Regions from separate parts of the Streptacidiphilus sp. MAP12-33 genome, predicted to be linked through region 2. Evidence: riboswitches for the same ligand, from Rfam matches in the RefSeq annotation. Region 2 holds a riboswitch; the other holds the start of a gene.
What was found. Region 2 has a riboswitch for S-adenosylmethionine ahead of ABH931_RS27070 (aminotransferase class V-fold PLP-dependent enzyme). Riboswitches for the same ligand answer to the same signal wherever they lie in the genome.

Region 1 (4,202 bases), on a different contig from region 2:
GGAGGCGGTCAGCCTGCCACCGGATGGGCCTGACGCGGAGTGCGCCGGCGGGGCAGGGCCCGCCACAGCCGGCCGCAGGCGATCGCCCCGACGACCAGCAGGACATAGGTCAGCGGCGTGTACGCCCCGCCGACGTGGGTGGCCTGGCCCTGGTGCAGCTCGAACGTCAGCGGGCTCTGGAGCCAGGTGACGCCGCCCCAGCTGTAACTGCCGTCGGCGTGCGCGCCCGGGGCGGTGATGGCCTGCTCGTAGGCGTTGGCCGCCTCGCTCAGGAAGAAGTTGAGCACCAGCGGGGTGGTGAACGCGAAGAGCGCGGCAGCCAGCCACGAGTGCCGCGGGCCCTCACCGAACTCGGCGTCCAGGTACTGCGCGGCCAGCTCCCGCGCGCTGCCGAGGCGCTTCAGCGCCTCGCCGGCGCCGACCTCCGCGGCGGCGGCCAGCAGGTTGGCGCGGACCTCGCGCCGGTGGGCGATCCGGGTGTGGCGCGGCAGGTCGTACAGGCGCTGGTCGAGCGACCAGACGACCCACTCGACGCGCAGCCGGTCGGACCAGGAGACGGTGTTCGGCATGTCAGGAACCCTTCTGCGGTGCGGCGGACAGGGGACGGGACAGGACGGCCTCGACACCGGCGACGTGCCGGGCCCAGCCGGCGGCACCGGCGGCCAGGGCCTCGTGCCCGGCGTCGGTCAACCGGTAGTACTTGCGCGCCGGACCGCTGGAGGAGGCGACCAGCCGTGAGGCCAGCCGTCCCTCCCGTTCGAGCCGGGCCAGTGCGGGATAGACCGTGCCCTCCAGGACGTCGGCGAAGCCGGCCCCTTGCAGGCGCTGGACCACCTCGTACCCGTACGACTCCTGCTCCGCCAGCAGGTGCAGCAGCAGGAGCGACAGGATGCCTTTGAGCAGTTGCGGGTCATGGCTGGAGGTCACGAGTACCAGACTGTTCCTGGTACTCGGCAATGTCAAGTAGCTGGCTCCGTCAGCCCCGGCCGCCCTGACCACCCTGACCACCCTGACCGCCGTGGCCCAGGGCCGCGCTGAGACGGGTCGCCGCCTCGACGACCGCCTGGGAGTAGTGCGCCCCCGGCTGGCGCGTGAGCCGCTCGATCGGACCGGACACCGAGACCGCCGCCACGACCTGCCCGGACGGCGCCCGCACCGGCGCGGACACGGAGGCGACGTGCGGCTCCCGCTCGCCGACGGACTGCGCCCAGCCCCGCCGCCTCACCCCGCTCAGCGCCGTCGCGGTGAAGCGCGCCCCGCGCAGCCCGCGGTGCAGCCGCTCCGGCTCCTCCCAGGCGAGCAGGATCTGCGCGGCGGCGCCGACCTGCATGGGCAGGGTCACCCCCACGGGGACGATGTCGCGCAGGCCCGAGAGCCGCTCGGCAGCGGCGACGCAGATGCGCGCCTCGCCCTGGCGGCGGTAGAGCTGGGCGCTCTCGCCGGTGACGTCGCGCAGGCGGGCCAGCACGCCGCCGGACACGCCCAGCAGCCGGTCCTCACCGGCCGCGGCCGACAGTTCGCCGAGCCGCGGGCCGAGGACGAACCGGCCTTGCAGGTCGCGGGCGACCATGCGGTGGCGCTCCAGCGCGACCGCGAGCCGGTGCACAGTGGGCCGCGCCAGCCCGGTGGCGGCGACCAGCGCCGCCAGACTGCTGGGCCCGGCCTCCAGGGCGCCCAGGATCGTGGTCGCCTTGTCGAGCACGCCGACGCCGCTCGTGTTCTCCATGAATTGGGTACTCCAGTCTCAAATCCCTTGAGCGGCAGGCAGACTGCGCTCACACGGACTCCGGTGGCAGGGAGCCGGGGACGATCAGCGGGAACAGGCCGGGAAAGTCGGCCGGATGCCTGCGCCGAATATGCGACGGGTACGCGGAAGGGCCGGGGCGGTAAGCGCCCGGACGAAGCACAGCACCGAAAGCACCGTTTCTCCTCATCTTTCCCGCGCCACGTTGGCGGCAGGCCGGAGTTGGCACTGACCCTGGCGGCGCGGTGCGCGTACGCACCGAGTCCACCGGGGAGTTGCCGGGGCTTCGTCGGGCCGGTCCCTCCACCCCTCTGGATGATTCGGGAGGAACGATACAAGACCCCCGGGGCGCCCCACCAAAACCCCCGCGCGGCCGGCTCGCCCGCCCGAACCGCACGGGGGTACTTGTCCCCCGCCGGACGCGGACGCAGAATGGCTGGCCACACCGCCTGCGACCTGGAGCGATTCATGGCCTCTGCCGCTTCGGGGACAGCTGCTGCGGCACCGGCCGCCGCGAGGACCGCCGCGAGGACTCCCGCTGCGGGGACTGCCACGGCGACGCCCGGCCGGAGGACGCGTCAGGTCCGCCTGCTCCCGCTGGTGGCGCTGATCTTCTTCTCCGTCTCGGGCGGGGCCTACGGAACCGAGTCGCTGTTCTCCGCCTCGGGGCCGGGCATGGGCGTCGTCCTCCTCCTGGTGACCCCGCTGATCTACGCGGTCCCGCACTCCCTCGTGGTCGCCGAACTCGGCACCGCGATCCCGGAGGAGGGGGGCTACTACCACTGGGTCAAGCGCGGGCTCGGCAGGTTCTGGGGCTTCCAGCAGGGGCTGCTGCAGTGGATCTGCAGCTTCGTCGACATGGCGCTGTATCCGGTGCTCTTCACCGGCTACCTGCGCAGCCTCGTCGGTGCCGTCGCGCCGGGTCGGCACGTCCTGTTCTCCGTCGGCCATCTCCACTTCGACCTCAACTGGTTCGTCTGCCTCGCCGTGATCGCACTGTTCACCGCACTGAACCTGCTGGGCGCCGGGTGGGTCGGCGACACATCGGTGCTGTTCGGGGCGGTCTGCCTGGTCCCGATGCTGGTGCTGACCGTCGTCGGCTTCGTCCACCTCGCGCGGACCGGGACGAACCCGGTCGGCGAACTGACCAGTTCCACCGACCAGTCCGGGTGGAGCGCCTTCGGCGCCGGCCTGTTCATCGTGATGTGGAGCTACTGCGGCTGGGACGCGGTGAGCACGGTCGCCGGGGAGATGCAGAACCCCCGCAGGCACCTGCCCCGCGCGCTGGCGTTCTCCTTGGTCCTGATCGTGCTCGGCTACCTGCTGCCCGCGCTGGCAGCCCTCGGCGTGGGCAAGCACGGCACCAACGGCTGGGCCGGTTGGAGCGCCGGCTCCTTTGCCGGGGTCGCCCGCCAGTTGGCCGGCCCCTGGCTGCAGTGGGCGGTGACGGCCGGCGGCATGCTGGCCTCCGCCGCGCTCTTCTCCGCGCTGCTCGCCTCCAACAGCCGCCTGCCCTACGCACTGGCGCGGGACCACTACCTGCCGAGGTTCCTCGCCCGCGAGAGCAGGAAGCGCGGGGTCCCGGTCCTCTCCGTCATTGGCTCGGCGGTCGTCTACGCGATGTTCTGCCTGAGCAGTTTCGCGAACCTGATCGTCTTCGACGTGTTCCTCACCAACATCGGCATCCTGCTGGAGGTCGCGGCGCTGATCGCGCTGCGCATCCGCGAACCGGGGCTGCACCGGCCCTTCCGCATCCCCGGGGGTCGGTTCTCGGTCGGACTCGTCACGGTCTCCCTCACGGGCGTCTGCGCCTGGGCGGCCTGGCAGCAGTACATGTTCGAGGGACGCACGGCCGTGGTCCTGTGCCTCGTCACCGTCGGCGGCTCGACCCTCCTCTGGTTCCCGCTCGCCCGCCGTGCCGCGCGGATCACCGGGCGACGTGGCGCTGACGACCGGGCCCACCGGCACGAGGTGAACAGCCGAGTCGTCAGCCGGTAGCACGAGGCCGGCCACGAGGGTTCGGCCCCGAGGGTTCGGCCCCGCCGGCGTGATCGTCAGTCCGGGGTCGGGCCCTGGCGGTCCCAGCCGGGCGTGCGGATGTCGATGGCGACATCCGGGCTGCGGACCTCCTCCCCGCAGGTGCGGCAGGTCCAGGCGGCGTCCAGCGGGTGGTCGTGGTGCTCGGCCGTGTGGTGGCGCAGCACCACGGGCGGTTCGGCGGAGAGCCAGCGATCGCCCCAGGCGAGCAGCGACTGGGTGAGCGGGGCGAGGTCCCGTCCCGCCTCGGTCAGGTGGTACTCGAAACGCGGGGGGCGCTCGCTGTAGGGGCGGCGCTCGACCACTCCCGCCTCCTCCAGGGCACGCAGCCGGGCGGTCAGGCGGTCGCGCGGAGCACCGGTGTTGCGGACGATCGCGTCGAAGCGGTGGTTGCCGTAGAAGAGCTCGCGCACGGCGAGCA
Region 2 (4,202 bases):
AGCTCCAGGCCGACCTGCGCGGGGTCGGCGGAGCCCCGGCGGACCCGCACGACGTGCTGGCGCGGTTCCTGCGCGGGCTCGGCGTGCCCGACGGCGAGATCCCGGCCGACGCGGAGGAGCGCGCGGTGCTCTACCGCAGCGTCCTGGCCGAACGCCGCGTGCTCGTGCTGCTCGACAACGTGCGCGACGCCGCACAGCTGCGGCCGCTGCTGCCGGGGTCCGGCGGCTGCGCGGTGCTGATCACCAGTCGCAGCACCCTGCCGGGCCTCGACGGCGCGATCCGGCTCGCGGTCGACGTCCTGGACGCTGAGGAGGCCTTCGAGCTGTTCGTCCGGATCGTCGGCAAGGAGGCGGTCGCCGCCGAGCGGGAAGCCGTCGACGCCGTGCTGGCGGTCTGCGCCGGGCTGCCCCTGGCGATCCGGGTGGCGGGCAGCCGGCTGGCCTGCCGCCCGGGCTGGACCGTGGCGATGCTCGCCGAGCGCCTGCTGGACGAGGGCCGACGGCTGGACGAACTCCAGGTCGAGGACCGGGCGGTGCGCACCACCCTGGCCGTCGGCTACTCAGCGCTGCCGCAGGACTCGGCGCGGCTGCTGCGGCAGCTGGGCGCCGTGCCCGGACCGACCGTCAGCCTCCCGGCCGCGCTCGCGCTCGCCGGTGAGGACCGGGCGCGGGCCGAGGAGGCGCTGTGGACGCTGCTCGCCGCCCATCTGGTCGAGCCCGCCGGTCCGGCGCGCTACCGGATGCACGACCTGGTCCGGGTCTACGCCGAGGAGCTGGCCGCCGCGCGGGAGCAGGAACGCCGTGAGGCGTTCGCCCGGCTCGCCCACTGGTACCTCTACACCGCGGACGCCGCCGCCGGGCGGGTGCTGCCCTCCCGGGCGCCCGCGGCCGACGACGCCTTCTGGGGGGAGGCCGGGCGGCCGCACGCGGCGTCCTGGCTGACCTTCGGCGACCCGGCCGAGGCCCACTCCTGGTTCGACGCGGAGAGCCGCAACCTGATGGCGGTGGTGCACGCCTGCGCGGTGGCCTCGCTGGCGACGGAGCGTCACCTGCTGGAGCTGGCGCCCCGGCTGGTGTGGGCGTTCTGGGCGGACGTCTACACCCGGGGCGAGTACGCGCCGGAGTGGGAGACGCTCTGCGAGACCGTCGTCCGGGCCGTCACCGACCTGGGCGACGAGGCGGCGCAGGCGACGGTGCGCAAGACCCTCGGCATCGTGCGGCTGGCGACGGACCGCCCCGAGGCGGCGGCCGAGCAGTTCGAACGCAGCCGGGTGATCCGCGCCCGGCTCGGGGACGAGCCCGGCGCGCTGGCCTGCACCGTGGACCTGGCCTGTGCGTACAGCAAGATGGGCGACCACGACCGGGCGATCGCGAGCCTTGCGACCGTGCTCGCGGCCTTCCGGCGCTCCGGGGAGGCGGCCAAGGTCGCGGTCGTGCTGAACAACCTCGGGGTGGCCTGCCATGTCGGCGGGCGCTCCGCGGAGGCGGTCGGCCACCTGGAGGAGTCGCTGCGGATCAAGCGGGAGCTGGGTGACGTGGCCGGGGAGGGCAAGACCCTGCAGAGCCTCGCCGAGATCCACCTGGTGGCCGGCCGGACCGTGGACGCGCTGCGGGCCTGCGAGGCGGCGGAGCCGGTGCTGCGGCAGAGCCGCGCCAAGGAGCTGCTGGCGCTGGTGCTGGAGACGGCCGCTCGCGCCCACGCGGTGGAGGGCCGGTCCGCCGAGGTGGACCGCTGCCGTGCGGAGGCGGACGGGCTCTACGTCGAGTTCGGCCCGGAGCGGGCGGCCTCGGTGCAGGCGGAGCTGGCACGGCTTTCTCACATCCCGGGACGCTCTTCGCCCACGGAGTGACCCTCTGGCATACTCCTGATCAGGTCACGAGTGACAGCACGCGGCGTTCGCCGCTGAAGCCCCGGCTCGCTGTCCGGCAACCCTCCGACCGTGGTGGGGTGCCTCCGGGTGACGACCAGGCCTGCGGTGAGGTGCCGCAGGCAAGCGCGTGTCCTTCGAGGAGTTCTCCCGTGCAGAAGCGAATGCGGTAGAGGCCGTCCGGGCCTCCACATCTCCGTAGGACATCCATGCCCCCTTCCAGGCGGGGCTGTTTCGCCATACCCACGCACTGCTTCCGGAGGTACCGCCATGTCTGTCGCCGCCCGTAATGTCTCGGTTTGTGAGCCTCTCGCCGTTCTCGGCCGTGACGTCGAGGTCCCGCTCGTCTCCGGCGAGAAGGTCAGCTACGCCGCCCTCGACTACGCCGCCAGCGCGCCCGCGCTCCAGCGGGTCTGGGACGACGTCGCCGCCTACGCGCCGTACTACGGCAGCGTGCACCGTGGCGCGGGTTACCTCTCCCAGCTGTCCACCGACCTGTTCGAGCAGAGCCGCGCCGCCGTCGCCGAGTTCCTGGACCTGCGCGAGGACGACCAGGTCGTCTTCACCCGTGCGACCACCGACTCGCTGAACCTGCTGGCCGGCGCGCTGCCCACCGGCACCCGCGTCTTCGCCTTCGAGACCGAGCACCACGCGTCGCTGCTGCCCTGGCCGGGCCGCGGCCTGGAGGTCGCCTACCTGCGGGCGCCGCGCTCGCCGCGGGAGGCCGTCGCCGCGCTGGACGCCGCGCTGGAGACGGCCGGGCAGGGCCCGAAGCTGGTGTGCGTGACGGGCGCGTCCAACGTGACGGGGGAGATCTGGCCGGTGGCCGAGCTCGCCGCCGTCGCCCACGCGCACGGCGCCCGGATCGTCCTGGACGCGGCCCAGCTCGCGCCCCACCACAAGGTCTCCGTGCGGGAGCTGGACGTGGACTGGGTGGCCTTCTCCGGCCACAAGCTCTACGCGCCGTTCGGCGCGGGCGTGCTGGCAGGGCGTTCCGACTGGCTGGACGAGGCCGAGCCGTACCTCGCCGGTGGCGGCGCGAGCCGGACCGTCGCGCGGCAGGCGGACGGCTCGGTGGCCGTCGAGTGGCACCAGGGCCCCGCGCGCCACGAGGCCGGCTCGCCGAACGTCATCGGCGCCTACGCGATCGCCTCGGCCTGCCGGGCGCTGACCGAGGCCGGGCTGGACGCGCTGCACGCGAGGGAGCAGCAGCTGATCGAGCGGCTGCGGGCGGGTCTCGCCCAGGTGCCCGAGGTGCGGGTGCTGACGCTGTTCGGCGAGGACCACCCGCGGGTGGGCGTGCTCTCGTTCGTGGTGCAGGGCTGGAACAGCTCGCACTTCGCCGCCGCACTCTCGGCCGAGTACGGCATCGGCGTGCGCGACGGCCTGTTCTGTGCGCACCCGCTGGTCCGCACGCTGCTGGGCGGCGAGGAGGCCGCGCCGAGCGAGTGCGGCGCGCCGGAGCCGTCGCTGCCGGGGGAGCGGAGCCTGAACGCGATCCGCGTCAGCTTCGGTGCCGGCACGCCCGAGGAGCACGTGGACCGTTTCGTCGCCGCGGTGCGGGAGCTGGTCGGCAACGGTTCCGCCTGGGCTTACCGGACCGAGGGCGGCCGTTGCGTGCCGGACACCCGCCGGTAGGTCCCGGAGAGGCTCAGTCGTCCAGCCCGATGGCGAAGGCCGCGTCGAGGTCGTGGGTGGAGTAGGTGCGGAACGCGACGTGCGTCTCGGTGTGCTCCACCCCGGGCACCTTGTTGACCTGACCGGGGATCACGTCGGCGAGCTCCTCGTGGGCGCGCACGCGCACGATGGCGATCAGGTCCCAGCCGCCGGTGACGGAGTAGACCTCGGTCACGCTCTCCAGCGCCGCGATCTGCTCGGCGATCTCGGGGATCTGGTCGACGCTGGACTTGACGAGGACGATGGCGGTGATCACGGGGTCTCCTGTCGCGCGAGGGCCTGCGCCTCACATGCTAGTGCCGCGTCCGACCCGTGACCCGGCCGAGGAGGCCCGCGATCCGGCGGGCACCACCGCGCCACAGCAGCCAGGCGAAGGCGAACCCGCCGGCGAAGCCGATCAGGTGCGCGGCGTAGGCGACACCCGGCGTCGCGGGGTCGGTCGCGCGGATGGAGAGCCACTGCACCGCGAACCAGAAGCCGAGGACCAGCCAGGCCGGGAAGCGCAGCGGCAGGAAGAGCAGCAGCGGGATCAGGCTGGTGATCCGCGCCTTCGGGTACAGGCACAGGTAGGCGCCCAGCACCCCGGCGATCGCCCCCGAGGCGCCGACCAGTGTCTGCGTCGCGGCGGGGCTGCCGGACTCGAACAGCGCGTACCCG

Region 1: linked by a shared signal. The riboswitch ahead of ABH931_RS09845 (IclR family transcriptional regulator) and the one ahead of ABH931_RS27070 (aminotransferase class V-fold PLP-dependent enzyme) in region 2 are both predicted to bind S-adenosylmethionine.

The regions. Positions count from the first base shown of each region.
Region 1 covers NZ_JBGCCA010000007.1:128,287-132,488, forward strand. The annotation lists gene ABH931_RS09835 (hypothetical protein) at 9-569, opposite strand; gene ABH931_RS09840 (PadR family transcriptional regulator) at 571-927, opposite strand; gene ABH931_RS09845 (IclR family transcriptional regulator) at 977-1,726, opposite strand; SAM riboswitch class I at 1,928-2,066, opposite strand; gene ABH931_RS09850 (APC family permease) at 2,213-3,742, shown strand; gene ABH931_RS09855 (winged helix-turn-helix transcriptional regulator) at 3,799-4,202, opposite strand, start outside.
Region 2 covers NZ_JBGCCA010000030.1:84,710-88,911, forward strand. The annotation lists gene ABH931_RS27065 (BTAD domain-containing putative transcriptional regulator) at 1-1,850, shown strand, start outside; SAM riboswitch class IV at 1,873-2,003, shown strand; gene ABH931_RS27070 (aminotransferase class V-fold PLP-dependent enzyme) at 2,139-3,506, shown strand; gene ABH931_RS27075 (Lrp/AsnC family transcriptional regulator) at 3,520-3,801, opposite strand; gene ABH931_RS27080 (rhomboid family intramembrane serine protease) at 3,839-4,202, opposite strand, start outside.